One region of the Kineosporia sp. NBRC 101677 genome, then DNA from elsewhere that is predicted to be linked to it. Evidence: predicted binding sites of a transcription regulator. Region 1 holds the regulator's gene; the other holds the start of a gene.
What was found. The regulator HspR, encoded in region 1, represses chaperone genes until heat shock. The targets are predictions, from matches to a motif close to ANTTGAGNCNGNCNGNCTCAANT.
Positions count from the first base shown of each region.

Region 2: a site for HspR is predicted at 674-696, ahead of QSK18_RS13125 (Hsp20/alpha crystallin family protein). Genes of this name have one in related genera too.

Region 1 is NZ_BSTA01000001.1:968,717-983,894, forward strand. It holds gene QSK18_RS04410 (putative periplasmic lipoprotein) at 1-585, shown strand, start outside; gene QSK18_RS04415 (hypothetical protein) at 654-1,610, shown strand; gene QSK18_RS04420 (pilus assembly protein TadG-related protein) at 1,600-2,322, opposite strand; gene QSK18_RS04425 (hypothetical protein) at 2,340-2,558, opposite strand; gene QSK18_RS04430 (response regulator) at 2,647-3,279, opposite strand; gene QSK18_RS04435 (sensor histidine kinase) at 3,291-4,517, opposite strand; gene QSK18_RS04440 (type II secretion system F family protein) at 4,517-5,422, opposite strand; gene QSK18_RS04445 (type II secretion system F family protein) at 5,422-6,336, opposite strand; gene QSK18_RS04450 (TadA family conjugal transfer-associated ATPase) at 6,333-7,649, opposite strand; gene QSK18_RS04455 (hypothetical protein) at 7,640-8,002, opposite strand; gene QSK18_RS04460 (CpaE/TadZ family protein) at 7,999-9,576, opposite strand; gene cpaB (Flp pilus assembly protein CpaB) at 9,573-10,331, opposite strand; gene QSK18_RS04470 (hypothetical protein) at 10,612-10,953, shown strand; gene QSK18_RS04475 (heme-degrading domain-containing protein) at 11,060-11,551, opposite strand; gene QSK18_RS04480 (heat shock protein transcriptional repressor HspR) at 11,563-12,027, opposite strand; gene QSK18_RS04485 (DnaJ C-terminal domain-containing protein) at 12,053-13,120, opposite strand; gene grpE (nucleotide exchange factor GrpE) at 13,198-14,022, opposite strand; gene dnaK (molecular chaperone DnaK) at 14,022-15,178, opposite strand, start outside.
Region 2 is NZ_BSTA01000004.1:104,601-119,778, forward strand. It holds gene QSK18_RS13115 (hypothetical protein) at 1-81, shown strand, start outside; gene QSK18_RS13120 (hypothetical protein) at 89-538, opposite strand; gene QSK18_RS13125 (Hsp20/alpha crystallin family protein) at 792-1,250, shown strand; gene QSK18_RS13130 (RidA family protein) at 1,318-1,818, opposite strand; gene QSK18_RS13135 (neutral zinc metallopeptidase) at 1,863-2,603, opposite strand; gene QSK18_RS13140 (DMT family transporter) at 2,715-3,656, opposite strand; gene QSK18_RS13145 (MarR family winged helix-turn-helix transcriptional regulator) at 3,698-4,192, shown strand; gene QSK18_RS13150 (sulfatase family protein) at 4,211-5,731, opposite strand; gene QSK18_RS13155 (sulfatase family protein) at 5,915-7,564, opposite strand; gene QSK18_RS13160 (hypothetical protein) at 7,949-8,950, opposite strand; gene QSK18_RS13165 (hypothetical protein) at 9,060-10,196, opposite strand; gene QSK18_RS13170 (hypothetical protein) at 10,306-10,854, opposite strand; gene QSK18_RS13175 (carbon-nitrogen hydrolase family protein) at 10,989-11,735, opposite strand; gene QSK18_RS13180 (hypothetical protein) at 11,753-12,091, opposite strand; gene QSK18_RS13185 (NADP-dependent isocitrate dehydrogenase) at 12,242-14,467, opposite strand; gene QSK18_RS13190 (GGDEF domain-containing protein) at 14,566-15,178, opposite strand, start outside.

The DNA.
Region 1 (15,178 bases):
CTGGCCGTGCTCCTGCTGGCCGGCTGCTCAAGTGATCCCGGACCCCCTCCCGGGGCGGAACCCATGAACGACGGCCGTACCCAGGTGTTGCCGTTGTCCGGGCTGGACCACTACACGGTCGGCACCGGAGCGCTCAGTTTCGAACTGCCCAGCGACGTCGACTACTCACCGGAGACCTCGAGCGCCGCTGCGAACGAGACCGGCGCCGCCCGGGTGCGGGTCTGGCGGGCCTCCGCAGAAGGCGGCTCCTGCGTCGTGATCGCCGGCGAGAAGCTCGACTACCGGGGCACTTTTCCGGCTGCCGCGATCGCCACCTTCTCGGCCGGCCGCGAACCGGGCGGGCAGATCGAGCAGAACGAGCCGATCGACCCGGTTCCCGGCACCGTGGCCGGAGTGCGCCAGAGCAGCCGCTACCCGATCGTCCCCGGTGATCTGTACGGCCCCCAGGGCGCCCTGTTCGTGCGCCAGTTCCTCACCGAGGAGTCGACCTTGATCTCGCTCAACGTGGCCGGCCCGGCCGACGCCGTCGAGTCCTGCCGGCTCGAGGAGATCGCCTCCACCCTGCGGCCCGGGGGTGCCTCGTGAGCAGCGGGGCCGAGCCCGGGCGACCGATTTTCCCAGGGCCACAACCGATCACCGGCCAGGCCCCGATCGTGCCGGTGGAGAGCCGGCCGGTGCCCCGCGAGCCGCACGACACCCAGCCCACCCGGATCCTGCGGCAGACCGCCCGCCGCGCCCAGCCGGCCCCGGCGCCGCCCCCACCGCCTCCGGCCCCCGAGCCGTCCGAACCGCCGATCCGGGTCCTGCTGGCCGACGACCTGAACCTGTGGCGCGAGGAGAACGGGCCGGCCGGCCTGCTCAACGTCTCGTCGGCCACCCGTCTCGGCCTCCTGGAAGACCTCACCTCCGACGGAGCCCGGCTGCTCATGCTGTGCGGCGAGACCGCCGAGGCGGCCGTCACCCGCGAGGCGGCCCTGGCCCGGGCCGCTCTCGACGTGGAGATCACCGTGGTCGCCCTGCCGAACGGCCCGCTCGGGCAGTACGCCGTGGCCCGCATCAGTGAGCAGGCCCTGGCCGTGGCCGGACGGCCGTCGTCGCTGGTGGTCTCGGTCTTGCCCACCCTGGCCGCCGAACTGGTGAACGTGGCCGTGCTGCACAGTGTGACCGGGCTCGACCTTCCCGGGGTCGGGGTGGGCCACCACCTGGCCTCGATACTGCCCGGCCAGCGCCAGTTCGCGGTCCAGGTCACACCGCGCCCGATCGTGCGCTCACTGTCGAAAGACCTGCTTTCAGAAGGCTTCACCCGCGCCGCCTTCGGCTCCGCCGAGACCCGGGTGCTGATCGCCGGCCCGCACAGCATGCCCGCACCGCTCCAGGCCCTGACCGGGGTGAGCGACGTGCCGCACCGAGTGCGCACCGAGCTCGACCTGCCCGGTTTCTGGGGCGACGACGAGGCCACCGAGATCGTGGCCGTGCCCCGTGACCCGGCCGCCTGGATCGCGCAACGGGTTCCGCTGCAGCCGTACTCACCCTGCGACTGGTGCGGGGCGGCGCTGGTCGCCGCGGCCCCGCGCTGCGTGTTCTGCGGCTACCAGGTGCCTAGCCGATGATCTCGATCCGCAGGCTCTCCCGCACCGCGTCGAGGATCTCCTCGGGCGGGCCGACCGCGGCCACCATGACCGGGAACGGCCAGGCCTCGAGGATCTCCAGCTGCATCGCGTCGGCCATGGTGAAACAGTCGGAGTCGTGGCCGAGCTTGGCCATCGTGGTGTCCACCAGCCAGTGCGCCAGGGCGTCCTGCTTCGCCGGCCCGGGTGCCGGGCACTCCTCGAACGTGATCCGCGAGAGCGCTGCGGCCTGAGCTCTCTGGTCCTGCACGTCGGCCGGGCCGTCGATCACCTGACCGGGCGGAGCCAGCACCCCCACCTGCACCCCGTCCCCGGTTCCGGCGAGGTAGACGTCGCCGCACCCCAGGCCGCCGGAGTGTGGGTTCTCCTGCCAGTTGCGCTGGGCCGCGGCGCAGGCCGCCGCCGTCAGGTCCGGCTCCCAGCCGCCCAGGGGCGCGAACAGAACCCCTAGGCCCCAGGGAATCTCGTCCGCCGCCTGCAGGATGGTGGCGTCGCGCAACTGGTGGGTCGCGGCGACGGCGGCCGAGTCGGCGGCCGTCTGGGTCTGGGTCTTCTGCTCGGAGGCGCTGCCCACCTGGGCGAAGAGCAGACCCAGGAACAGCAGCGCGGCCACGACGAGGAGGAGGGCCGGCGCGATCTGACCCTCCTCCCCTTCAGGACGACGTCGGGACCGCACGGGATGCGGTGACTTCATCCGGTGCGGCCGCGTCGTCAGCCTCCTGCGTTGAAGATGTCGTTGATCTTGTTGGTGATGTTCGTGGCGATGGTCTGGCCGATGTTGCTGGTGGCGATCGCGACGATGATGATCGCGACGATGACGACGATGCCCATGTACTCGGCCGCCGTCTGCCCCCGGTCCTGCCCGGCCCGACGTCCGCGCCCGACCGTCGTCGCGAGCAGACTCAGTAGCGCGCAGTAGACGCGAATCATCCTGCTCTCCCCTCGTTAGCGCCGAACGCTAACCCTCCGGCCCCCGCCCGGCGAGGGTCCGTGGGCCCAGCCGCGGGCCCAAAGTCCTTCAGCGGGCGGTGCCCACCCAGACCGCGACGGCCTGGGCGCGGGAGGTCACCCCGAGCTTGGCGAAGATCCGGTTCACGTGGTTCTTCACGGTTTTCGGGGCCAGGAACAGCTGGGCCGCGATCTCCCCGTTGGTGCGCCCGGCCGCCAGCAGGCGCATCACCCCGGCCTCCCGCTCGGACAACAGCGCCGCCACGGCCGGATCGGCGGCCGGAACCGACTCCGCAGGCGCGGGCGGACCGGCCAGGACCCGCACCACCGAGGCGCTGAACACCGAACCTCCCCCGGCTGCCGCCAGAATGTTCTGCACCACCGCGGTTTCGTCGAAAGTGCCGTAGACGAGGTATCCCCGGGCCCCGAGCTGCACCGCCGCCCGCACCGTCTCGTCCTCTTCGCTCGAGGTCAGCATCAGCACACAGGTGAAGGTGGCCAGCTCGGGAAGCACCTCCAGCCCCGACGTACCGGGCATCCGGACGTCCAGCAGCACCACGTCGGGGCGCAGCTCCCGGGCCAGCCGCAACGCCTCGGCGCCGTCTGCGGCCTCACCCACCAGGTCGGTGGCCGGCTCGGCACCGAGCAGCTGCCGCAGGCCGATCCGGATCACCGGATTGTCGTCGGCCACCAGAACCGTCACCGGGCGCACCGTCACGGCACCCCCTCGGCCAGCACCACCGGCTTCGGCTGCTTCGACTGTTTCGCCGGCTTCGGTGGACGGGCCGGCACCGCCAGCCGAACGGTGGTGCCGTTCCCCGGCGCGCTGAGCACCTTGAGCTTGCCGCCACTACGGCTGGCCCGTTCGCTCATCCCGACCAGTCCGTAGTGCCCCGGATGCCCGGCCGAGACGTCGAAGCCGCGCCCATCGTCCGTAATCTGCAGGACCACCTCGGCACCGGCAGCCGCCAGCGTGAGCGTGACCCGCCGGGCCTGCGCGTGCTTCACCACGTTGTGCAGTGCCTCGGAAGTGACCGCCAGCATGGTGTTCCGTCCGGCCGCGTCGGGCCCGGGCCGGGGAGTGCCGCGCTCGTCGTGCACCTGCACACTCAGCCGGTGTCCGGCCGTGGCCGCGGTGGCGCGCTCGCGCAGCGCCTCGACCAGATTGCGGTGGGGGTTCTCGCGCAGCCCCTGGATCACCACCCGGGACTGCCCGGCCAGGCCCTCGGCGGTCTGACCGATCACCCCGGCCGCCTCGCGGGCCGAGGTCAGGTCGCCCCGGTCCAACGAACTCTGCAACGTCCGGCTGAGAAGCCAGACCCCGTGCAGGTTCTTGGTGAGCGAGTCGTGCAGCTCGCGGGCCACCCGCAGCCGTTCTTCCCGCACCGCCGCGCTCCGCCGCAACCGCCACAGCTGCGTAGCCGTGCGCTCCTGCTCGTCGAGCAGCCGGCGCAGTGCCACCCCCGCCGGACCGGCCGCCAGCACCAGCGCCGGAAGGGTGATCGTGGTGTGGAAGTCGTTGCCACCCGGCACGTATCCGGTGCGGAACACCAGCAGCACCCCGTAGACCAGCGTGGCCCCCAGGCCGACGAGCAGCACCGGCCGGGCCCGGTAGGTGAGCCCGGCCAGCACGCCGCCGGCGATCAGGTACAGCACCATCGGCGTGCCCAGACCGGTCACCCCGAGCACGACCAGGGCGGTGAACTGGTCGAGCACCAGCACCAGCGGATGACGCCGGCCTTCGATCAGGGTCCAGTAACGCAGGGCCAGGTAGTTCAGCGCCATCATCACCAGCAGCACCCCGAGCAGGGGGCCGGCCGGATCGTGGTCGGCCCGCAGCGCCACCACACTCAGGCCCGGGGCCCCGATCCGCGGGATCAGCACGTACTGGGCCAGCCGGCCGACCGCGTCCGGCTCCGGAACCGCTGGCCGCCGGCGCATCACAACGAGCCGAGATCCACGTCGGAGCCCAGGAACAGGGCCAGGACGAGCAGGGTGACCACGGCGGGCATGATCACCATGGTGATGATCAGGCTGACCCGGGGCGCGGCCCGGGAGGCCCGGCGCCGGGCGATCTGGGCGAACTCCCGGCGCATGTCCCCGGCCAGCTGGTTCAGCGTGTCGGCGAGCGGGGCACCGAGCTCCTCGGCCTGGATCATCGCGGTGACGAACAGGCCCATCGTGGTCGAGCGGGGGTTGCGGTCGCGCAGTTCGAGGAACGCCTCGCGACGGTGCACCCCGATCTCCATGCGACGCATGGTGCGGCGCACCTCCTCGGCCAGCGGCCCCTCCAGCGTCTCGCCCACCCGCTCCATCGCGGCCCGGAAGCCCAGGCCCGCGGTGACGGTGATGGCCAGGACGTCCAGGAAGTCGGGCAGTTCCTGCTCGATCTGCCGCTGCCGCCGCTGGGCCTCGCTGTAGAGCCACACCGAGGGGTAGGCCAGGAGCAGCAGGGAGGCCGGCCCGGCCAGGACCGGCAGCTCGCGCAGAACCAGCAGGAACCCGCCGAGCAGGGCGAGCACCGTGTAGGCGCCCTGCAGCTCGGCGAACCCGGCCACGTCCATCCCCCGGGGCTGCCCGGCCGCGGCGATCAGGTTGCGCACCTCCAGCCGCCAGCGGGGGCCGAGCAGGCCGCTGATCGCCGGGCCGGTGCGCCGGCCCAGCAGCCGGTAGATCCCGGCCACCAGCGGGATCCGGGCGCCCACCGGCCCGCGCCCGAGAACCGGCACCGATCCGGTGTCGGGCAGGGCCACCTCGGGCGGGGCCTTGAGCAGCTGCCAGCCGTACAGGCCGAACAGGTACACCAGCAGCCCGGTGAGCGCGAAGGTGAGGGCGTCGGGGTTCATCAGACGTCGATCCGGGTGGTCCGGCGGATCATCCAGAATCCGGCCGCGTACATCACCAGGGCGATCACCAGCACCACCTGGCCGATCAGCGAGGAGGTGACCTCGTTCAGCGTGCCCGGGGCGATCACGTTCATCATCAGCAGCGACCCGGCGCCCAGGAAGAGCACGATCCAGCTGGTGAAGACCGCGCCGGAGAGCATGGTCCGGACCTCGCGGCGCAGGTCCTTGCGGGCCTCCAGGGTCTCCGACATCCCCCGTAGCGCGGTCACCACTGCGCCCCCGGCCCGGGCCTGGATGATCAGGGTGCGGGTCAGCAGGGCGAGCTCGCGGCTGGGCATGCGCTGCTGGAGGTGGTCGAGCGCATCGCTGAGCGGGGTGCCCACGTCGAGTTCGCGGGCCAGCCGGGCCATCTCCGAACCGGCCGGTTCCTCCAGATCCTCCCCGGCCATCCGGATCGCCGAGCGCAGCGCCAGCCCGGCCGAGGTGGCGTTCGACAGCACCCGCGCCACCTCGGGCAGCTGCCCCACGAAGTCCTCCCGCCGGCGGGCCTCCCGGCGGTCGAGCACGGTCAGCGCCAGCCGCACCGCGGCGGCCGCCGCCAGCACGGCGAACCACCAGCTCAGCAGCTGGGCCGAGAGCAGGTAGGTGACCACCGCCAGGCCCGCCAGGGCCAGCCAGATGTCGGCCATCCGCCAGCGCACCCCGGCCCGGTCCAGCCGCATCTGCAGCCACCGGCCGTGGGCGGTCCGCCGCAGCCGCCCGTCCAGCCGGTTGATCCAGCGGTTCGACGAGCGTTCCACCGTCTCCAGCGCGGTGCGCTGGGTCAGCGCCTCGCGTTCGTTGGTGCCGAGCACCCACTGCGCGTAACCCAGCACGGCGAGAGCCAGCACACCGGAAGCAGCCCAGAGGATCATCGCCGGTACTCCAGGAACTGCGGCGGGATCAGCTCCCCGCGCACGATCAGCCGGTCGGCCAGCGCGGCGGGCAGCCGGTGCGGCACGAAACGGCCGACGACCACCCGGTCCGCCCCGGTCGGCTCGGCCTCGAAGTGCATCAGCCGCTCCAGCCGGTACTCCTCGCGGCGCTTGGAGGTCACCGCGATCACCTCCACCACCCGGCGGGACCCGTCGCCGAACCGGGAGAGCTGGATGATCACGTCGATCGCGTTGTTGATCTGGTCGCGGATCGCCGCGAACGGCAGTTCCAGCTCGCTCATCGTGGCCAGCGTCTCCAGCCGGGACACCGCGTCCTGGGTGGAGTTGGCGTGCACCGTGGCCAGCGAGCCCTCGTGGCCGGTGTTCATCGCCTGCAGCATGTCCAGGGTCTCGCCGCCGCGGACCTCCCCGACGATGATCCGGTCGGGGCGCATCCGCAGGCTGTTGCGCACCAGGTCGCGGATCGTCACCTCGCCCCGGCCCTCGATGTTCGAGGGCCGGGCCTCCAGGCTGACCACGTGCTCCTGCTCCAGCCGCAGCTCGGCCGCGTCCTCCACGGTGATGATCCGCTCGTGGGTCGGGATGAACGCCGAGAGCGCGTTCAGCATCGTGGTCTTGCCGGTACCGGTGCCGCCGGAGATCAGCACGTTGAACCGGGCCCGCACCATCGAGGCCAGCAGCAGGGCGGTGGCCGTGTCCACGGCGCCGATCTCGGCCATCCGGTGCATCGGGATCGGTGCCGGGAAACGGCGGATGGTCAGGGTGGGCCCGGTCAGCGAGAGCGGCGGGATCACCACGTTCACCCGCTCCCCGCCGGCCAGCCGGGCGTCCACCATCGGGCTGGACTCGTCCACCCGGCGGTTCACGGTCGAGACGATCCGGTCGATGGTCTGGTAGAGCTGCTCCTCGCTGGCGAAGGCGAAGGGGGCGCGCTCCAGCCGGCCGGCCCGCTCGATGTACACGTCCTTCGGCCCGTTCACCATGATCTCGGTGACCGACGGATCGGCCAGCAGCGGTTCCAGGACGCCCAGGCCGAGCGAGTCGTCGATCACCCGGCGGATCAGCTGGGTGCGCTCGGTGCCGGAGAGCATCGGGCCCTCGCGGCTGAGGATCCGGGCCAGGACCCGCTCCAGCCGGGTGCGCCGCTGGGCCGGGTCGAGCGACGAGAGCTCGTTCAGGTTGAGCTCTTCCAGCAGCGCCCGGCGGTAGCGCTCGACCAGCGCCTCGAACTGCCGGGCGGCGTCCTGGCCGGCACCGCGTTCACCGGCCGAGCGCAGATCTCTCAGCCCCATGGCGGCGTCGCCTGCTCCCGCTCGAACCAGGCCGTGCGGGCCACTTCGGGGCCGGAATCCAGACCAGGGACGATGATGGGCATCTGGAGAGTGACTGTCACCGAAGGGCTCTCCCCACCATTGAGAGTCACACTCATCCCCGCCTCCAGCCAGTCCGGCACCGACCGCTGGGCCGAGGCCTGCGGGTCACCGTCGCCCTGACTCACTGTGCGGGCCGCCGCCCGGGCCGCCGAACTGGCCGCCTGGACCGTGGTGGCGGCCACCGTGAGCTGGAGCGCGGCGAACAGACCGAGCGCCAGGTAGGGCACCGAGCCGAGCAGCTCGATCGACGCCTGCCCCCGATCGCCTCTCAAGGCAACCGCCCCTCGAAACGCATCTGCGCCGTGGCGGTGGCATTCAGCGCATCACCGAAAAGGGCGGCCACGCCGGGGATGAAGGCGGGCGTGACCACCTCCACCGTGACCTCGGCGTCGGGATCGCCCCAGCGCGGATCGCCGCCGGCCCCACCGCCCAGCGTGACCTGCGCCCCCTCCTGCCAGGCGCCCGGCAGCTCTTCCCGGGCCCGTGCGTCGATGTCGCCGAAGCCCTGCTCGGGCGAGACCGACACCCGCGCCGCCGCACTCGCCGCATGCCCGGCCAGCACGTGGCTGTAGCCGATCAGCACGCCCTGCACCAGGCAGGCCAGGAGAATGCCGAGAACCGGCAGCAGGCCCATGAACTCGACCGCTGCCTGGCCCGCGTCGCGCCGCCGGGCGGCCCGGCGGCCACTGCCGCCTGCCTCGGCCGGCTGCCGGACCCCGAGCGACTCCGCCACCCGCACCAGGGCGCGGCGCGTGTCCCGGTCGACCAGCCGCTGCGGTTCACCCGTGTTGGCGGCCGCCTCGAACGACCGGAACGAGGCGGGCACGCCGAACTCGCTGATCGGCAGCCGGGCCAGGCGGGCGGCCAGGTCGGGCTGCACCTCCACGCCGCGCGAGATCCGGTTCAGCAGAACCGTGACGTCCTTCTCCGGACGCAGGCGCAGCCTCTCCCACAACTGGGCGGTGCGCCGGCACCCGCGCATGCTGAGAACATCGGGCGTGGCCACCAGCACGGCCCGGTCGGCGATCTCCACCGCACAGGCCCCGGCCGGGGTGAGCACGCTGCCCACGTCCATCACGACCACGTCGAACCGGGACTTCAGGGCCCCGATCACCGCCCGGCCGACCGCCTCGGTGATCTCCTCGCCGCGCTCGCCCTCACGCGGGGCCAGCAGCACACTCAGGCCGGAGGAGTGCCGGAACAGCACGTCGTCGAGGGTCTGCCCGGAGATCTCGCCGACCAGCCCGATCAGGTCGGTGATGTCGCGCCGGTGGCTGATGTTCAGCAGGGTAGCCAGGTCTCCGCTCTGCAGGTCCAGATCGACCAGGCAGGTGCGGCGCCCCGCGGCGGCGGCCTCCAGGGCCGTGTGCAGAGCGAGCGTGCTGGTGCCGACCCCGCCCTTGCTGCCGGCCAGCGCCACCACGTGCCCACTGCCCAGCATCCGGGCGTTGTCACCGGCGATGTGGCTGCGCACGATCCCGGCCCAGGAGGCGGCACTCTCGATCCGCTGCCCGAGGTCGTCGATGGTGAACCCGAGCGGGGCGATACTGCGGGCCCCGGCCTCCATCGCCACCCGGAACAGTTCCGGGTCGGAGGTGGAGGACAGCAGCAGGATGCCGACGAACGGATCCTGCCGGGCGGTCTGCCGGATCAGGTCGAGAACCGGCACCGGACCCAGTGTTTCGGAGACGATGAGTACGTCGGGGCGGAAACCGGCCACCGCGTCGGACACCTCGTGCGAGGTGGAGCAGACGTGGACCAGCTCGTCGCCCAGTTCCTCGGCCACCGACGAAACCCGTTGCACGGTGACCTCGTCCGCGCTACCGAGCAGCAACCGGCGGTTCACGGCCCGTTCCCCCCGGCTTTCACCGGCTTGAGCAGCTTGTCCCCGTCGAGCACGTCGGCATTGCCCGGCGGGCGCGAGCGGGTGCCCGGCGCGACCAGCGCCAGCCGCACCTTGGTGGCGAAACTCTCGGCGTAGGTGACCTTCAGGCTGTCCTCGCGATCGAGCGCGAACGTCACCGGCACCACCTCGTTCTGCTCGAAGTCACCGGCCTCGGCATCGGGTGAGTCGACCCGCTGCAGCGCACCGATGGCCAGCACCTGGGCATTGCTGACGATCACCCGGGCCTGGTCCTGGTCCTCGCTGGCGCCCTGGGCATCGGTGCTGCGCACACTGAAAGTGCCGTAGATGTCGACCAGGTCGCCCTTCTGGATCTTCCCGGCCACCCCGGTCTCGGCGTCGATCAGGATGGCGATCTCGCTCTGGCCGGGCTTGAGCTCCGGCGGCGCGGCGGCCATCCCCTCCTGCAGCATCGCCCCCTGCGGGATGTCGGCGGTGGCGACCAGGCCGCGGGAGGTGTCGAACGACTGGATCGCCGCCTCGGGCAACCACTTCGAGGGCAGCTCGACCTCCTCGACCTGGTCACCGGTGATCGGCTGGTTCTTCTCCACGTCCTCGGTGAAGCGGTAGCTCGTGGTCATCGGCCCGACCCGGCGGCCGATGTCGGTGACGTAGCCGGCGATCATCACGAACACCGCGATCGCACCGAGTACGGCGACCCCCATGAGCAGCACACCGCGCCGCTGTCGCGGATTCATCCCTGCCCTCCAGCGCGAGAACCACCAGGTTGGGCCCCCTGCTGGGCCCGGCCGGGCCCACCTCAGTGACCTTGGGTTGAAGTAAGGTAACAGAGAATTGTGTCGTTAAACGGGCAATACCGGAGAATCGGTCATCGGTCGTTACCTGCGCGCCACCCCTCGCAGCGCCCGGACACCCCTGTCCCGGCGCTGGTGGTCGTTCCCCGAGGACGAGGACGCGGCCGAGGCCACGGCGGCGCGCATCCTGCTCGGCACGGCGGTCGGCCTGGCCACCACCGTCGTGGCGTTCCTGGTGCCGCAGACCCTGCTGGTCGCAGTGGCGTTCGGTACGGCCGACTACGCCACCGGCCGGGCCGGCGGGCCGGGCTTCACCCTGCTGGCCGTGCTGGTGGTGGTCTTCGCCTGTGGCGCAGGATCTTTGACGGCGGCGCGGGAGTTCCGCCGAGCCGAGCTGAGTCAGCTCGACAGCATGCGCACCGCGGTGCTCCCGACCGGGCTGCTGGCCCTGGGGATCGCCGCGCACGGAGGGCTGAACGGGTCGGGCTGGCTCGGCGCCGGTCTGCTGCTGCTGGCCACCGGGCCGGCGATCGTGCTCTGCGCCCGGATCGGCGCCCGCACCTGAACCCCCAGCCGCAAGTCGTCCATTCGGCCCATCTCAAAAGAACCCGAACAGAGGACGAGGGGAGCCACCTCGCGGAGGTGGCTCCCCTCGTCCTTCAATCCGGTTTCTAGTTCTTGCTCAGGTCCTCGAGGTACTGCTCCAGTCCGGCCACCACCATCATGTGGTCCTCCACCTCGGGCAGCCCGGACACGGTGACCGTGCCGACCACGCCCACACCGTGCACGTGCACCGGGAACGAGCCCCCGTGGGCCGCGTACTCGGCCGGGTCGAGCCGGAACCGTTCCTCGAACGTCTCGCCCGCCGCCAGCGACTGGCGCCCGACCAGCAGCGAGGACAACCCGAAGCGATCCACCACGGCGGCCTTGCGGCGGATCCAGGCGTCGTTGTCGGCGCTGGTGCCGGGCAGGGCGTAGTGGAACAGCTGCTGGCCGTTGCGGCGCAGGTCGACCGTGACCGGGGCGCGCCGGGAGGCGGCGAGCTCGACCAGGATGATCCCGATCTGCCAGGCGTCGTCGTTGTCGAAGCCGGGCAGCCGCAGCCGTCGCTCCTGATCCTCCAGTTCCTCGATCAGGGCATCCAGCTGTTCGTCGTTCGCCATGCTCACCAGTCTTACCTTCCCGGTCGCCAGACGACCAGCGCCGTAGAGGTGACAGGCCGCCGCGGCCGCCGGCCGGGTGGCACCGCCACGATGTCGCCCCCGGGCTCGGCCGCGAACACCCGCCCGCTGCTGCGCAACTTGGCCTGGGTGAGCCGCAGCTCCTCGAGCAGTGCGTCGAGGCGCCCCTGCAGGGCCCGGTTCTCGTACTCCAGCTCGAGGATCCGCTTGATCCCGGCCAGGTTCACGCCCTCTTCCTGCGAAAGCCGTTGCACCTCGCGCAGGGACGCGACGTCGCGGGCGGAGTAGCGCCGCCCCCGGCCGGCCGACCGGCCCGGCGTCACCAGGCCGAGCCGGTCGTACTGGCGCAGGGTCTGCGGGTGCATCCCGGCCAGCTGGGCAGCCACCGAGATGACGAAGATGGGCGCGTCCGGATCGACGTTGAACTGCACGTCCGCGGCCTTGCCCTGGTCTGTCATCGCCGGGCCCTCCGTGTGCTACCGCTTAACGGTTCTCGTCCAGATGAGCGAACAGATCGGCCCGCGGGTTCTCGTTCCCGGTGGCCTCGGCGAAGGTGCGCAACGCCTCGCGCGCCTTGCCGTCGACCCGCTGCGGCACCGCCACCTGCAGGGTGACCAGCAGGTCGCCGGTGCGCTTGGCGGTCTTCACACCCCGGCCGCGGGCCCGCAGGGTGCGCCCCGAGGGCGTGCCCGCCGGCACCTTCAGCTTGACCCGGGCGCCGTCCGGGGTGGGCACCTCGATCTCGGTGCCGAAGACGGCCTCGGGGAAGGTGACCGGGACGGTGAGCCGGACGTCCGGGCCGTCCAGGGTGAAGATCGGGTGCGGGGCCACCGAGACGGTGACCCACAGGTCCCCCGGCTCGCCCCCCATGTCCGAGGCCTTGCCCTTGCCGCGCAGCCGCACCTTCTGACCGTTGCGGACCCCGGCCGGGATCCGCGCGGTGATGTTGCGCAGCCCGGCCTGCGGGTCATCGACCCGGAGGTTGAGCTGGGCCCCCTCCATCGCCTGCCGGAACGTCAGCGTGGCGGTGGCATTGAGGTCACCACCGCGCATCGGGCCGCGCGGGGGACGGTACTGCCCGTTGCCACCGGAACTTCCGGGCGGGAAGAGACCGCTGAGCATGTCCTCGAAGATGGGCGACTCGGTGCCGCCGCCGTAGCCGCCGGTGTTGTACCGGACCCGCTGCTGCCCCGCGCCGGCGCCGGGCATGCCGCCCGCACCGCCGAACAGGTTGCCCAGCAGGTCTTCGAAGCCCGCGCCGCCACTGCCGCCCGCAGCCGGCCCACCGCCGCCGGCCGTGAACCGCGCGCCTCCGCGGGACATCGCCCGGATCGCGTCGTACTGCTGGCGCTGCTCCGGGTCGGACAGCACGGCGTACGCCTCGCCGACCTCTTTGAACCGCTTCTCCGCCGCGTTGTCACCGGGGTTGGCGTCCGGGTGATGGGTGCGGGCGACCTTGCGGTACGCCTTCTTGATGTCCGCAGGGGTGGCGTTCTGCGGCACACCGAGGACGGAATAGAAGTCCTTTTCGAACCAGTCCTGGCCCGCCATGTCTCTCTCCTAGCGCCGCCTGCCCGACCGGCCCGCCGGACGCTGGATCAGCGCCCGGCGGGCCGGTCGTCGAGGTGTCAGTTGGGGTCGGCGACGGCGACCCGGGCTGCCCGCAGCACCCGGTCACCGCTGCGATAACCGGGCTGGAGCACCTGGACGACGGTGGTCGTCGTGGTGCCCTCGGCCAGTTCCGCCTCGGTGCGCATGAGCGCCTCGTGCACCTCCGGGTCGAAGGCCTCACCGGCCTCGCCGTAGCGCACCAGGCCGAACCGCTCCAGGACCGCCTCGAGCTTCTCGGCGATCGCCGCGAACGGCCCGGACTCCAGGTCACCGTGCTGACGGGCCAGGTGGACGTCGTCGAGGACCGGAAGCAGCGCCTCCAGCACCCCGGCGATCGCCGTCTCCTTGGCCACGTCCCGGTCCCGGTCCACCCGGCGCCGGTAGTTCACGAACTCGGCCTGCAGACGCTGCAGGTCGCCGAGCCGCTCGGCGGCGGAGGACCGGGCGGTGTCGAGGTCGGCCAGGATGCCGTCCAGCGAAACCTCCTCGGCCGTCACGTCTTCCCCGTTCTCGCCGGAGTCTTCACCCTCGGCCTGGTCAGCCTTCTCGGCCTGGTCGGCCTTGCTGGCCTGGTCAGCCTTCTCGGCCTTCTCGGACTCGCCGGACTCGCCCGTTTCCGGTTCGGTGTCGGCCGGTGCCCCGGCGGCGTGCTTGCCACCGTTCTTCGCGGCGTTCTTCCCGGCCGGGGAGGGGGAGCCGGACTCCTCCGGCTCACCCTCGGCGGACGATGCGGACGAGTTCTGGCGCACCTCGCCGGTTTCCGGGTCGAGCCGACGTCGGTCGCGGATGACCGGACCCGAGGGACCCTGACCTTCCGACGGATCGACAGTCTGCTCGCCCATCACTTGTCCTCGTCGACGATCTCGGCGTCCACCACGTCGTCGTCGTCCTTGGTGGCGGAACCGGCCGCACCCGCACCCGCGCCGGCGCCCGGGGCACCGGACTCGCCGCCCTCGGACTGCGCCGCGTAGAGCGCCGCGCCGAGCTTCTGGCTGGCCGCGGACAGGTTCTCCTGCTTGGCCTTGATCTCGTTGACGTCGGTGCCCTCGAGCGCCGTCTTCAGCTCGGCGATCGCGGTGTTCACCTCGGCCTTGCCGTCCTCGGGCAGCTTGTCGTCGCTGTCGCGCAGGAACTTCTCGGTGGAGTAGACCAGCTGCTCGGCACCGTTGCGGACCTCGGCCTCGTCGCGGCGCTGACGGTCCTCCTCGGCGTGCTGCTCGGCCTCCTTGACCATCCGGTCGATCTCGTCCTTGCTCAGGGCCGAGCCACCGGTGATCCGCATCGCCTGCTCCTTGCCCGTGCCCCGGTCCTTGGCGGACACGTTCACGATGCCGTCGGCGTCGATGTCGAAGGTGACCTCGATCTGCGGCACCCCGCGCGGGGCGGGGGCGATGCCGGTCAGCTCGAAGTTGCCCAGCGGCTTGTTGTCCCGGGCCAGCTCGCGCTCGCCCTGGAAGACCTGGATGAGCACCTGCGGCTGGTTGTCGTCGGCGGTGGTGAACACCTCGGACGCCTTGGTCGGGATCGCGGTGTTGCGGTGGATGAGCTTGGTCATCACGCCGCCCTTGGTCTCGATGCCCAGGCTCAGCGGGGTGACGTCGAGCAGCAGGACGTCCTTGCGGTCACCGAGGATGACGCCGGCCTGCAGGGCGGCGCCGATGGCGACGACCTCGTCCGGGTTGACGCCCTTGTTCGGCTCCTTGCCCCCGGTCAGCTCACGCACCAGGTCGCTGACCGCCGGCATCCGGGTGGAACCGCCGACGAGCACGATGTGGTCGATCTCCGAGACCGAGATGCCGGCCTCCTTGATCACCGACTGGAACGGCGCCTTGGTGCGCTCGAGCAGGTCGGCCGTCATCTGCTGGAACTGTGCCCGGGTGAGCTTCTCGTCCAGGTGGACCGGGCCGTTCTCGGTCATCGAGAGGTACTGCAGCGAGATCGTCGTGGACGTCGCGCTGGAGAGTTCCTTCTTCGCCTGCTCGGCCGCCTCGCGCAGCC
Region 2 (15,178 bases), on a different contig from region 1:
CAGTCGTCCGAGCAGTCCGTCGAGTACGCCCGCATCACCGGCCGCCGTCGCGACGGGCACGAAGACATGAACAAGGCCTGAGCCTCCCTCAGGGCCGCGCCTCGTGCCCGGCGCGCCCGTGGGTACGCCGGTCCTCCTTCATCCGGGCCTCGAACAGGTGCCGACGCCCACCCACCAGCTCCTCACGCGCCGTGCGTTCCAGCTCACGGGCCAGCGACCAGTAGCCGTCGTCGTAGTCCTCGACCACCTGGAACGTCCATCGGCCGGCGATCACGTTGTGCCCCACCAGCTCCTTCTCGATCCGGTCGGCCAGCTCGGGGTGCCCGGCGGTGCGCAGCGCCTCCACCGCCTCCCCGAACTGAAGATCCGAGCGTCCGGTGATCTGGTGGAACGCGTACAGGTGCCCTCGGGCCTGCTCGAGCGTCTCGAGCGCCTCGGAGAGCTTGCCCAGCGCCTCCACCGTCGCGTCGCTGACCCCTTCCGGCACCCGGTGGGCCTCGTCCGGGCCGGTCGGCTGGGGGGCTGAGTTGATCGTCACGCCCTATCCGTAGCCCGCTCGCCCAGCCCTCGCCCGTCGATCTTGCCCCTCCGCACCCGGGCCAGGTCCAGCGTCCAAAATCCAAAACAAGCCCTTGACCTGGTCAAACGTCAGTGAGCAGCCGAGTGGGCGAAAAGTTGAGCGATAAGGGCTCAACTTCGGAATGCATCGGCGCCCGATCGGCGTTACCTTCTTCGTGCGGCCCGGAAGAGGGGTCGCGAGAACGAGATGCTTCGAAGGAGCGTGAGTCGAAATGGCTCTTCCTGTGCGTTCGGGCGACGCGGTCGTGCGGTGGGATCCGTTCCGTGAGTTCGGCGACATGCAGCGGCAGTTCGACAGTCTGGTCCAGTCCGTGTTCGGTCCCGCGGGCCGCGAGCAGGCCGAGAGCCGGCGTCCGTGGCGCCCGCTGGCCGACGTGAGCGAGACCGACAGTGGCTACGTGCTCAGCCTCGAGGTGCCCGGTTTCCGCCGGAACGAGATCGAGATCAGCGTCGAGGGTGACACCCTCACTGTCGGTGGCGAATACGCGCAGTCCGAAGACGGTGAGCAGCGGCACGCCCGTCGGGCCGGGCGGTTCCAGTACCGCACCCTGCTGCCGAAGGGCGTGGCGGCCGACCGGATCGGTGCCTCCCTGGCCGACGGTGTGCTGCAGGTCTCCATCCCGAAGACCGGCGAGACCGCACCCCGCACCATCGAGATCACCGAGGGCTGACCGAAACCCTCGAACAGACAAAGGATGCCCGACCTCGCCACCGAGGTCGGGCGTCCTTTGTTGTGGGTCAGGGGGTGTTCGGGTGTAGCTCCACGGTCAGCAGCACTTCGTAACAGTTGCCTCGGGCCAGGCTGGTGACGCCCATGTTCGCCCGGGTCACCGCCCCGGCCTCCCCGAAGACTTCGGCGAGTACGTCGGACACGCCTTCGCCCACTTCGTGGTGGCGGTCGAAATCCGGTGTGGCGGCCACGAAACCGAGCATCTGCACCGGGGCCAGCACGTGGTCGAGCGAGCCGACGGCCAGGCGGATCATGCCCAGACAGTTGGCGGCTGCCTTACGGGCAGCCACGTAACCCTGCTCTACGGTGAGGTTCTCGCCCAATCGTCCCGGATTCAGCACGGTGCCGTCACGGTCTTCCGGGGTCATGCCGCCCAGGATCAGCAGAGAACCGGTGCGATGGAAAGCCTTCAGTTGCTTGCCGTAGCGCGCCCCGTACGGCGGGTCCGAGTAATCGGGGACGATGTGCTCGAGTCGGTCTGCGCGCGCATCGGGGCCGTCGGTCGCCATGAGCGAACCCTAGCCATTGGATCCAGCTATTGGAAGAATGGATCCTAGGATGAGAGGCAGCTGGCCAGAGCACTGCCGTTGCCCTGAGTGCCCTCGTAGCCCTGGGCGAAGGCCTGGGTGCGCTGCTGCCCGGTGCCGTGCGCGCCCTCAGCGAACCACGGGATGCCCGGCTGGTCGCCGACCGTGGCCAGGGAGGTGAGTAACTCGTCGATGTCGCCTTCCTCCACGGCCAGCACGTCGGCCCGGACCGAGTCGCCCAGATAGGCACCGGCCATGCAGTCGGCCTGCAGTTCGTGCTGGATGGTCAGGCGGTGCTGGATGCCCAGCAGGTCCTGCACGGCGTGCGCGTACTCGTGGCCGATCAGGTAGTACACGAAGGCGTCGCCGATGGCCTGGTACTGACCGGCGATGAAGTTCTGGTCGTAGGCGATGAAGTTGCCCACCGGGCAGAAGAAGGCGTTGTTGAGCACGAAGGGCTCGCCGCCGCAGTCGCCGTCGCCCTCCTCGTCGTAGGGGATCACCCCCTGGACCGGGGTGAACTGACCGCCCTGGGACTCGAAGAACGACTCCCAGTAGCTCTCCGAGGTCCGGATCGAGGTGTCGATGTCGGTCTTCAGCTCGTCGGCGCCGGACTGGGAGCTGCCGCCGGAGTCGGGACCGGTGCCCACCGAGCCGTCTTCGGCGTAGGCGCACGCGGACAGCAGGAGCAGGGCGGTCAGGCCGGCCGAACCGAGCCGGAGAGACCTGCTCCGGCTGGCCGGCCGCACACGACGCAAGACGCTCATATCGTCCGAGAGTAAGTCAACCAAGATCGAACGGCGACCCGAAGGACTCAGAGGCGCCGATCGTCCTCAGGTCTTCGGTGGTTCTCCGGCGCGGGCCCAGGCCGCCTGCGATCACTGCCTTTTCGCGGGTGCCCCGGTCTCCACCGAGGTGGGCTCGGAGGGGGTGCCCGCGGGTGCAGTGCGCCGTCCGGTGAGCAGGCGCCGGGCGATCGGCTGGCCGAGCAGGATGCCCAGGACGACCAGGGTGACCCCGACGATCTGCCGCACCCCGAACGGCTCGGAGGCCAGGAGCACCCCGAGCACCACCCCGGACACCGGGTTGAGCAACCCGATCAGGCCCACGGTGGCGGCGTCCAGGCGTTTGAGGCCGTTGAACCAGAGGGTGAACCCGAGGGCGGTGGCCACGAAGGTGACGTAGCCGTACCCGGCCAGACGCTCGGCCGTCATCGCCGGGGGAGCGCCCTCCACCGCGATCGCCACCGGCAGGATGATCAGGCCGCCGGCGATCAGCTGCCAGGAGGTCAGCGCCAGGATGTTGATCTTCGGGCTCCAGCGCTTGGTCAGGATCGCGCCCAGGCTGGAGAGGATCATGGCGGCCAGGGAGGCCAGAACACCGCGGTAGTCGATGCCCTCCCCGCCGTAGTTACCCAGCAGCATCACGGCTACCCCGGCGATCCCGACCACGGCGCCCGCCACCGCCAACACCTGCGGCCGCTCGGCCAGCAGGGGCCAGGCCAACAGCATGAGCATCACCGAAGAGGTGGCCATGGTGGTCGAGGCGACGCTGGTGGGCAGAAGCTGGGCGGTGATGTAGATGAGGGTGAAGAACGCCCCAAAGTTCAGTGCCCCGAGCACCAGCGATCGCCACCACCAGGAGCCCTTGGGTAGCTGTCGGGTGATCAGCAGCAGGAGCAGACCGGCCGGCAGGGCGCGCAGGGCCCCGCCGTAGAACGGATGGTCCGCAGGGAGGGTGTGGCTGGTGACGTAGTACGTCGAGCCGAAGACGATGGGGGCGACGGCGGTGAGCGCCACCCAGCGGACGTTAGCTTCCATGGAAGCTAATATAGCTTCCCGGGAAGCTATATAGTCGGCCGATGAGCACGCCTGATCATGTGGCCCGGGTGATGGCCGAATGGTCCCGGGAACGACCGGATCTGGATTCCAGCCCGGTCGCGGTGATCGGCCGCCTGCACCGCCTGGCCAACGCGCTCACCCAGGAACTGGTGCAGGTGTACCGGCAGTTCGGTCTGACCGAGGGGGAGTTCGACGTCCTGGCTGCCCTGCGCCGGGTGGGAGAGCCGTTCGAGCGGGCGCCGGGCGAGCTGGCCCAGAACACCATGGTCACCACCGGGGCGATGACGAAGCGGCTGGACCGGCTGGTCGAGGCGGGGCTGGTCTCGCGGCGGGTCAGCGAGGTGGACGGGCGGGGCCGGGTGGTGGCGCTGACCCCGCAGGGGCGCGAGCTGATCGACCGGGCGTACACCGCGCACATGGCCAACGAGCAGCGACTATTGCAGCATTTCAGTCCGCTGGAGAGGCGCACGCTCGAGGAGCTGCTGACTCGCTGGCTGGGCCGGTTCGAAGGCTGAACCGGCCCAGCCAGGGGGTCAGGTCAGTGACTGGGCCTTGAGGCAGGCGGCCTGCCGCTTGCACTTCTCGGCCGCCTCGAGCTTGCGGTGCAGGCTGCGCAACTTCTTCTGGGACAGCTGGTTCACCACGTTGCGCCGCTCGAGCGGGTCCTTCTTGCGGTCGTAGTACTCCCGCTCCCCGGTGACGTACTCGACGTACAGCCACGACTTGCCGCGGATGGCGGTGTAGTCCGGTGGGTTCGGGCTGCGGAACACCTCGCGGTCCGGGTCGTTCGGGTCGACCAGCGGGCCCCGGTGCTCGATCAGCACGTACTGCCGGCTGTTGGTACCACCCCGCCAGAGCGGGGCCAGGCTGCGGCCGTCGGCCTTCTTCGGGCGCGGGGCCCCGGCCAGGTCGGCGAAAGTCGGCCGCAGGTCGATGCTCTGGCCCAGTGCGGACACCTTCTGGCCGGCCGGGACGTCCGGGCCGGTCACCACCAGGGGCACGTGGATGTCGGTGTCGAACGCGGTCATCTTGCCCGAGACCAGGGCGTGCTCACCCATGTGGTAACCGTTGTCGGAGGTGAACACGATGTAGGTGTTGTCCTCGACGCCGCTGCGGCGCAGCTGGCCCTTGATGTCGACGATCAGGTCGCTGACCGACTGCACGGTGCGCAGCCGCTGGCGGTACTGCTCGTCCATCAGCTTCTTCTGGGCCTTGGTCAGTTTCCGCGCGCGCATCCAGGCCGAGGGGTTGGTGTTCGCCTTGTCGTACGACTTCCCGCGCGGCACCTTGGCCTTCTTGAACAGGCCGGCGTGGCGGGGGGCCGGGATGTAGGGCTTGTGCGGGGTGAAGGTGGAAAGTTCCAGCAGGAAGGGCTGTTCGCGGGCCGCGGAGCGCCGGATGAAGTCCTGGCCGCGGCGGGAGATGACGTCGGTCAGGTAGTCCTTGGGCTTGCGGCCGTAGTGCACGACCTCGCCGTTCTGGTTCAGGTTGTAGTTGAAGCCCGCGTAACCGCTGGCCGCCAGCGACCATTCGTCCCAGCCGGCCGGCTGGTTGCCGGACGGTGACTTCGTGCTGCCCGGCTGGTAGTCGTTCAGGAACTTACCCATGATCGCGGTGCGGTAGCCGGCCTTGCGCAGGTCGCTGGCGAAAGTGTCCTGGTCCAGCTTCTTGTCGCGGAAGGCCTGGTAGCCGCCGTCGGGGGTGCCGTTGGTCCAGATCCCGGTGTTGTGCGAGTAGCGGCCGGTCATGATCGACGTGCGGGAGGGGCAGCACAGCGAGTTGTTGACGAAGTAGTTCTCGAACGTGGTGCCCTGCTGCTGCATCGTGCGGACGGCCGGGATGTGCTTCAGCAGGTTCATCGACAGGTCGTCGGTGAGCACGAGAACGATGTTGGGGTCGCCGTTTCCGCCGGCGGCGGGCTGGACCACCGGCTGGACGAGCGGTTCCTCGGCGGGCCGGTCGACGATCGACGTGGTGGCCGGCGGGGTGCCGCAGGCCACCAGGGCGGTGATCAGAAAGCCGGTCAGGGGCAGGACCCGCCACGGGTTGCGCACGGTTGCGCACCTCCTTGTGCCGCCACCGCGGTAGCGGTGCGGGTGAGAGTGTCAGGGGGACTCCAGATTAGTCTACTAATCTGGTAGAGAATGTGGGACGTGGGCAAAAGTTCCGGGGGTCCCGGTGAAATTCCGGAACCCCCGATGGGGATCGGCCGAAAACTCCTGGTGGGGAGCCGGAGATCAGTTGGCCGAGGGCAGACCGGCACCCAGCGGGGTGCTCGATGCGCTCGGCGAAGGGGTGGCCGTGGCCGAGGGCGAGGTGCTCTCCTCGAGCAGCTCGTCGGCCTTCGCCTTGGCCCGCCTCCGGGCCTGCCGCAACTCCGAGACCGAGGCCGGCTCGGCGTGGGCGTGGGTGCACTGCTCCTGCCCGGCGCACTGCCGGACATCCTTGAGCAGGCGGTCCAGGGTGAGCAGGCGCTTCTTGGTGATCTTCCCGACGATGTTGTTCATCTCGTACGGGTCGCTGGTGAGGTCGTAGTACTCGCGCTGGCCGTTGTTGTACTTGACGTACAGCCAGTCCCGGTGGCGCAGGGCGGCGTAGTTCGGCGGGATGGGGCTGCGGAAGATGCCGGTGTCCGGATCCATCTTGTCGACCTCCATCCCCTTGTGCTCCACCAGGAGATGCTGCCGGTCGTTGGTGCCGCCGCTCCACAGCGGGGCCAGGCTCTGACCGTCCACGCTGGCCGGCACCGTGGCCCCGGCCAGGTCGCCGAAGGTGGAGCGCAGGTCGATGTTCGAGCCCAGGTCCTCGACCTTCACCCCGGCCGGGACGTCGGGACCGGTCACCACCAGGGGCACCTGGATGTCGGTGCTGAACGCCGTCATCTTCCCGGAGATCAGGGAGTGCTCACCCATGTGGTAGCCGTTGTCGGAGCTGAACACGATGTAGGTGTTGTCGGCGACGCCGCTCTCGCGCAGCTGGGCCTTCACGTCGGCGATCATCTCGTCGATCGAGAGCGTGGTGCGCACCCGCTGACGGAACTGCTCGTCCATCTTCTTCTTGCGCGGGCCGGTCAGCTTCTGCGAGGCCATCCAGCTGGGGGCGTTCTTGTTCTTCTTGTCGTACGAGGCCACCCGCGGCGCCTTGAGGTCTTTGTACAGGTTCTCGTGGCGCGGGGCGGGCACGTACGGCTTGTGCGGCGTGAACGGGGCCAGCTCGAGCATGAACGGCTCGCCCTCGGCGGCGGCCCGCTTGATGAAGTCCTGGCCGCGCTCGGAGATCACGTCGGTCAGGTAGTCCTGCTCGGCCCGGCCGTAGTGCACGACCTCGCCGTTCTGGTTCAGGTTGTAGTTGAACCCGGCGTAGCCGCTGGCCGCCAGGGCCCACTCGTCCCAGCCGGCCGGGTTGTTCGCCGAGGGTTTCTTCGGGGAGCCGGGCTGGTACTCGTTCATGTACTTGCCCATCATCGCCGTGCGGTACCCGGCCGCCTGCAGATCGGTGGCGAACGTGTCCTGGTCGAGCGCGCGGCCCTTGAACATGTAGTACCCGCCGCCGGTGGCCGCGGTGTTGGTGATGATCTCGGTGTTGTGCGGGTAGCGGCCGGTGAAGATCGTGGCGCGCGAGGGGCAGCACAGCGAGTTGCTGACGAAGTAGTTCTCGAAGGAGGCGCCCTCGTCCTGCATCGCCTTCACCGTCGGCATGTACTCGACGAGGTTCGTGGCCAGGTCGTCGACCAGGACGAAGACGATGTTGGGCTTGGACCCGGAGGCCGCCACCGCCGCCTGGTCGCCCTCGACGCTGCTCACGCTGGGTGTCTGGGGGGCACTGCAGGCGGCCAGGACAGCCACCGTCAGGCCGGCCACAACGGTCACCGCGCGTTTCTTCAGCATCTCGCACCTTCCGCAGCCGTCACCGCCGGCCAAGGTCAGCCACCGGGTCGGGTCGCGTCAATCAGGGGGAGTGGCAGCCTAGTCGACCGCATAAGTCACGATTGGCGCCACAACTCGCTCGAACCCTTACTGCACCGCCCCGGATCGGCGGCGGCGCGGGTTCTTCACCGCCGGGAGACCCTCAGGGTCGTTCATCGGAATCGGTGCAGACGCGCTGAACTGCGCCGATGGCGCAATGTGAGGGAAGTATGAGAGCCCGGTGAGAAGCTGTGAAGAGCCTGAGAACGTGGCGATCGTCACGTGGCCGACCGGGTGAACGGTCGAGCCTAACTCCCGTTGATCAAGAACGCACTCCGACCGTTAACCGGCCGTTCAGTCCGAGGCTCAGCTCCTGGCGACGCGACGGGTGGTGGCGTTCTCCTGGATCCGGTAGATGCCCGGGCCCACCGTCAGGTAGAAGCTCGTTCCGTCAGTGACCGGGCCGCTGATCCTTTCGGGGCTGCCGCTCTCGTCCGCCCGCCCCGGCAAGTGCACCTGCGTCCACGACGAGCCGTTCCAGCGGTGCACGGTGTGGCGGTCGTCGGCCGTGGGCGAGGCCGACGCGTGGGTGGCGACCACGGCGATGCTTTCGTCGGTGGCGGCCGCGAGCTCACCCGGAGACTCGATCTCGGTGGTCTCGCCGGTGGCCGGCGTCAGGCGCACCACCGTGCTCGGGGAGGAACCGTCGGGGGCGGCGGCGAGGCTCCAGACCACCGAACTGGGGGTCAACGTCATGCCCGAGAGCAACTTCGGCCCCTCGCCGGCGTCGTACAGCGCCTGGGTGGTGCGCCCGTCGTCGGTGACCAGCAGCAGGCGCCCGTGACGGTAGACCAGCGTGCGCTCACCGTCGCTGACCACGTAGGGAGTGCTCTCGTAGCCGCCCGCGGGCAGCTGGAGCAGTTCTCGCCTCACCCCGCCCCGCAAATGCTGCACCAGACGGTCGTTCTGGTATCCGATCCAGCCGCGGGGGGTCCAGGCGACCAGCTGTTCCGGCGTGCGCCAGGCTTTTTCCCGGCCACTGGCCAGGTCGAGCCGGTGCAGGGTGATCCCGGGGCCCGCGTCCTCGGTCCAGCGCAGGACGCGGCCGTGCAGGTCGGTGTAGTTCTCCCGCCAGCCCTGGCGCAGCCGGGCCTGGGCCACCTGGGTCAGGGGCGCTCCCGGGCGTGCGGCGAGGATGGTGGCGTCATTGCGCAGTACCGCCAGGCGGCCGGAATCGAAGCCCAGGATGGTCAGTTCGGCGGGCCGGGCCGCCGCCGGGCCGGGAGCGGTGAGGCTGGGCAGCAGGGTCGCCAGCAGCAGACCGGCCACCCCGGTGCGAAGTCGCCGCCCGCTGGTGCGCGCCGTCATCCCGGTCTCCCGTCTTCTCGGCCAGTGCGACAAACTAGGCCTGACCGGCGAGTAGTTCTGTGGCGTGTTCGGGGGAGGGGTGGCTCGGCCGATCCGCCCGTGAGCGCCTTCAGTACCCGCTCCAGCAGCCCATGCCCAGACCGTCCGGCCAGCCGCCGACCGGGGTCAGGTTCAGGCTCCCGCCCGGTTCCGGTCCCAGGTCACCGATCACCGGACCGCTGCCGTCGGCCGCCTCGGCCTGCAGGACCCAGGTGTAGCAACTGGGGGGCACTGCTCGGCCGGAGTGGTCACGGCCGTCCCAGCGAAAACCGCCGATGGTGCCGAAGGGAGCCTTCGACTGCAGGGTGGCGAGCGCCGAACCGGAGCCGAGCAGGGTGAGGCGCACGTTCGTCAGTGGCTTGGACACGTCGAAACGCGGCTTCCAGGGCTTCCCGGCCTCCAGTTCGGTGGACAGTTGCGACGAGATCAGCCAGGGGGCCTGCCTTCCCGGGGTGAACGGCAGGTTCTGCACCCGCACGCGCCCCTGGGCGTCGATCCCGGCGACTTGGCGTCCCTCGACGGCGTAGGGCGGCCGCAGAGCCAGCTTGTACCGGCGTGGTTCGGCCTCGCCGAGATCCATCACGTGCACGCTGCCGTCGTCGGCCGTCCAGGAGAGCGTGGCGTAGTTCAGCCGGAGATCCCGGACCCGGCGACCGGCCGGGACGGTTCGGCGCTCGTAGCCGAGGTTCCCGAGGATGTGGATCCGCCCTTCGGTGTCCAGGTAGGCCGATCGCGGGCCCCAGACCGCCACCGGCCCGGCCGCCCCGCTGCGGGCCAGGATCTTCTTCACCGGGCCCTCCGGGTTCAGGTACCGCTGCCGCACCTGCCCGTCGTCGGTCGACCAGACCACGTGCGGGCCGAACAGGTCGGTGTCCGACGTGCCGGTGCGCAGCATCAGCCGGGCGCCGTTCCTCGGCGCAGCCACGAAAACCGTTCCACCGACCAGCGAATAAGACCCGGACTGCTTGATCCGGTGCTGGCCCCGGGGAGCCGCGGTCAGCGGAATCGCCGGAGCCGGGCCGTGCTTCACGGAGTAGGCGCCGGACGCGGACCGGCGCAGTTCGTGGGTGCCCGAGACACTGACCGCGCCGCTGTCCACCTCGAACAACCGCCCCGCGCTGAGCGAGATGTCGCCTGGGGCGCTCGGCCGGGCGTACCCGCGAGGGGAGGGTGCGAGCAGGCCGAGCGTACAGAGAGCGGCGAACACCCCCGTCGCGAAACGTACCCGCGTTATCCGACCGAACCGCAACCCGACCCCCGTGCCCGCAACCCCCGTTGGGTGCTGCCACGGTACTGGGCGCAGTCGTCCTCAGCGGCTAGGCACTCGGAGGTTCGGCCCGATTGTCGGTGTGGCGCAGCGAAAGCGCGTCCGGAGCGGGTGGAAGCGGACGGAATCGCGGTGATTGGCCGTTGAGGACGACCAGGCCCAGAGGAGCCGCCTCGAACACGCCGCCGGTGGTGCCGAAGTGCCGCTCATGGAACCGGCGGCCCTTCTCCGTGGTTTCCAGGTGCGTGGTCAGCGCCCCGAACCGCGACCCGGGCAGGCCGTTGAGGTAGCCGTGCTCGATCAGCCGGCGCAGTGCCCCGTCCACCGTGTGCACGTCGAGACCGAGCAGGTCGCCGAGCACCCGGGCAGGGGCGCGGGGCGGGCCCAGGGCGCTCTGGCCCTTCTCGACGGCCCCACTGTGGACGACCAGAAGCAGGGCCTGGAGCAGCAGTTCGCGCTCGGCCGGGGCCAGCCTTCCGTAGGCCCGGCGCCGGGCCGCCTGGTGCAGAACCAGGGCCAGGACCAGGAGCAGGAAGGAGGTGGTGGCGACCGCGAGCACGCTGGAGCCTGAGTCCTCGAGCCAGCTCTCGTCGGCCATGAACATCCCCGTCGTCCGCAGGTGTTGTCCCGTCCGAGCGTAAGACACCAGGGGCGCGTGAGGCGATGGACGACATCGCCCGGACAGCGGATCGGAACAAGGGGTTAACCCCTCCGGCTGCAGCGGCGCGCTGATCAGGAGCTGAGGGAAGCCTCGGTCAGTGTGCCGAAGACGATCTCGGAGTCCCTTCCCGCGGCCCGGGCGAGGACGGCGCCCTGCGGGGACCAGATGCCTGATCCGCCGGCCGAACGCCGACCGAGAGGCGAGCCACCCAAGTTGGCCGCGATCGTCCAAAAATTGTTGTCGGCTGCCCGGGAGGCCATGCGCTGGTCCAGTTCGCGCTCCTCGCCCTCGGTGAAGATCACCGAGGCGGCGTACGCGTGGGCGCCCGCGGTGCGCAGGTTTTCGGCGTGCTGCGCGAATGCGGTGTCGAAGCACACCGCCAAGCCGACGCTCCAGTCGGCCACCTGTACGACGACCGGCTCGTGCCCTGCGTCGAAGATGTCTGATTCGGCGCCGTGTAGGTGGCTTTTCGGAGCGACGACGTCCGGGCCGTTACCGCTGAGGGCCAGCGAGGCGAGGTAGCGGCGCTGGCCGACGCGGACGGGGACGCCCACAACCACCACGGCCCCGGCCGCCCGGGCGCTTTTGCGCAGCCGGTCCAGACGGGCGTCGCCCGGCGCGAACCACAGCCGGGGGTCGTCCAGTCGGTCGAGGTCGTAACCGGTCAGCGACAGTTCCGGGAACAGCACCAGGCGCGCACCGCCCTCGGCGGCCTGGGCGAGCGCTGTCTCGGCGGCTTCTAGGTTGGCCTCGACGTCGCCGATCACCGGGATCGACTGGATCGCGGCCACCGTCAGATCGGCTCGTCTCGTGATCACAGGAGCACGATAGGCGCCTAGGGCCGAGGGGCGCGGGCGGGGCGCAGGCGCTTGGCCGGCAGCCAGGTGTCGGTGACCGTGGCCCGGCCCTCGGGGGAGGAGGTGCTCAGGATGACCCGGCCCCACCAGCCGTCGCCGTCACGCCGCCAGTCGATCAGGAGACCGGCCAGGGGCCGCGCGGGGGCGGCCGGGTCGGTGACCCAGCAGTGCCGGCCGGTGGGCCGGGAGTTCGCCGGGTCGGTCTGGAGCCTCGCCCGGCCGGGGAAGGGGATCTCCTCGGTGGTGAGGTTGTTCTCGATGGCAGCGATCGGCCTGGTCGAGCCTGCGAACGAACTGGGTGCCTGCCGATCCCTCACCGGGCAAGACTCCCACACTCGTTCGCACATGTGTTCGACCGGCCGGGTGGTTCGAATCGGCCAAAAGGCCTGCGGCGGCCGAAAAGCACCGCAGCCCGTGCCCCGGGTGAGCCGGGACACGGGCTGCGGTGACTGACTGTGCGGATCGGATCAGCTCAGCGCGGCCAGAGCCTGGTTGAGCGTCGCCGACGGGCGCATGATCGCCTCGGCCTTGGCCGGGTCGGGCCGGTAGTAGCCGCCCACGTCGGCCGGCTGCCCCTGGACCTGGATCAGTTCGTCCAGGATCGTCTGCTCCTTCTCGGCCAGGGCGGCCGCCAGCGCGGTGAACTTCTCGGCCAGCTCGGCGTCGTCGTTCTGCCCGGCCAGCTCCTGGGCCCAGTACAGGGCCAGGTAGAAGTGGCTGCCGCGGTTGTCGAGCTCCCCGGCCTTGCGGCTGGGCGACTTGTTCTCGTTCAGGAACGTGCCGGTGGCCCGGTCCAGCGTGTCGGCCAGGACCTGGGCCCGGGCGTTCTTCGTGGTCTGGGCCAGGTGCTCGAAACTGACCGCCAGGGCCAGGAACTCACCCAGGCTGTCCCAGCGCAGGTGGTTCTCGCGCAGCAACTGCTGCACGTGCTTGGGCGCCGAGCCGCCGGCGCCGGTCTCGAACAGGCCGCCCCCGTTGATCAGCGGCACCACCGACAGCATCTTCGCGCTGGTGCCCAGCTCGAGGATGGGGAACAGGTCGGTGAGGTAGTCGCGCAGCACGTTGCCGGTGACCGAGATGGTGTTCTCGCCCCGCCGGATCCGCTCCAGCGAGTAGGCCGTGGCCTCCACCGGGGACATGATCTTGATGGTCAGCCCGTCGGTGTCGTGCTCGGGCAGGTACTGCTCGACCTTGGTGATCAGGTTCGCGTCGTGCGCGCGGGCGGAGTCCAGCCAGAACACCGCCGGGTCGCCGGTGGCCCGGGCCCGGTTGACGGCCAGCTTCACCCAGTCGCGGACCGGCACGTCCTTGGTCTGGCAGGCGCGCCAGATGTCACCCGGCGAGACCTCGTGCTCCAGCAGCACAGTGCCGTCGGAGGAGACCACCCGCACGGTGCCGGCCTCGGCGATCTCGAAGGTCTTGTCGTGGCTGCCGTACTCCTCGGCCTTCTGCGCCATCAGGCCCACGTTGGGCACCGAGCCCATGGTGGCCGGGTCGAACGCGCCGTTGGCCCGGCAGTCGTCGAGCACGGTCTGGTACACGCCGGCGTAGCTGCTGTCCGGCAGCACCGCCAGGGTGTCGGCCTCGTTGCCGTCCGGGCCCCACATGTGCCCGGAGGTGCGGATCATCGCCGGCATCGAGGCGTCCACGATGACGTCGCTGGGCACGTGCAGGTTGGTGATCCCGCGGTCGGAGTCGACCATGGCCAGGGCCGGGCCCTGAGCCAGCTCGGCGTCGAACGAGGCCTTGATCGCCTCGCCGTCGGGCAGGGCCGACAGGCCGCCGAGGATGGCGCCGAGGCCGTCGTTGGGGGTGAGCCCGGCCGCGGCCAGCGTGTCGCCGTAGCGCTCGAAGGTCTGCGGGAAGAACGCACGCACGGTGTGGCCGAAGACGATCGGGTCGGAGACCTTCATCATCGTGGCCTTGAGGTGCACGCTGAACAGCACGCCCTCTTCCTTGGCCCGGGCGATCTGGGCGCTCAGGAACTGCTGCAGCGCGGCCACGTCCATCCGGGTGGCGTCGACGACCTCGCCGGCCAGCACCGGGACCGACTCGCGCAGCACCGTGGTGGTGCCGTCGGTGCCGACGTGCTCGATCCGCAGCGTGTCGTCGTTCTCCAGCACCACCGACTTCTCGCTGGTGCGGAAGTCACCGGCGCTCATGGTGGCCACGTTGGTCTTCGAATCGGCCGTCCAGGCGCCCATCCGGTGCGGGTGCACGCGGGCGTAGTTCTTGACCGAAGCCGGTGCGCGGCGGTCGGAGTTGCCCTCGCGCAGCACCGGGTTGACCGCGCTGCCCTTGACCTTGTCGTAGCGGGCGCGGATGTCGCGCTCCTCGTCGGTGCCCGGGCTGTCCGGGTAGTCGGGCAGGTCGTAACCCTGCTCGCGCAGCTCGGCGACGGCCGCCTTGAGCTGCGGGATCGACGCGGAGATGTTCGGCAGCTTGATGATGTTGGCCTCGGCCCGCTTGGCCAGCTCACCGAGCTCGGCGAGGGCGTCGTCGAGCTTCTGCCCCTCGGGCAGCCGGTCGGCGAAGGCGGCGATGATGCGGCCGGAGAGGGAGATGTCCCGGGTCTCGATGGTCACACCCGCCGTCGAGGCGTACGCCTGAACGATCGGCAGCAGCGAGTACGTGGCTAACGCAGGAGCCTCGTCCGTGTGGGTGTAAATGATGGTGGAAGCGTCCGACGCCAACGCTGGCTCTCCGTCCCTGAGTTGTGACTCTGGTCGTCCCCGAGCCTATGGCCTGGGCAGTGTGATGGGTGAGGCGGCGGGCGTGCCGTCGGTCGCACTCAGGTCTCGGTGGCCAGGTCGGGGCGCCAGTTCTGCACCTGCCCACGGCCCCGGCGCTTGGCCGCCTTCAGCGCCACCTCGGCCCGCAGCATCAGGGTCTGCAGGTCGGCGCCGGGTTCCACGCCGACCACCCCGATCCCGGCGCCGGTGCTGTCCACGCCCGGGGTGGACACCGCCAGGGTGGCCACCGCGAACGTGATCCGTTCGGCGATCCGCAGCGCCGCGGCCTCGTCGATGCCGGGCAGCAGCACGGCGAAGTCGTCCCCGCCGAGCCGGGCCACCACGTCGCTGCCCCGCACGATCTCCCGCAGGATGTCGGCCACCCGGCGCAGCACCTCGTCACCGGTCTCCCGGCCGCACGCCTCGTTCAGGGCGGTGAAGTCGTCGAGGTCGATCAGCAGCAGCGCGGCCTCACCGGCCCCGGGCTGGTCGAGGATGTCGTAGAGGACCTCGGTGAAGGCCTGCCGGTTGGCCAGGTGGGTGAGGGTGTCGGTGATCGCGGTCCGGGCCAGCTCCTCGTGCACCAGGCTGGTGCGGTAGGCCAGCATCACCTGGTTGAGGATGCTGCGGGCGGTCAGCACCACCTCGAGGTCGAGCTGTTCGGGGTGCCCC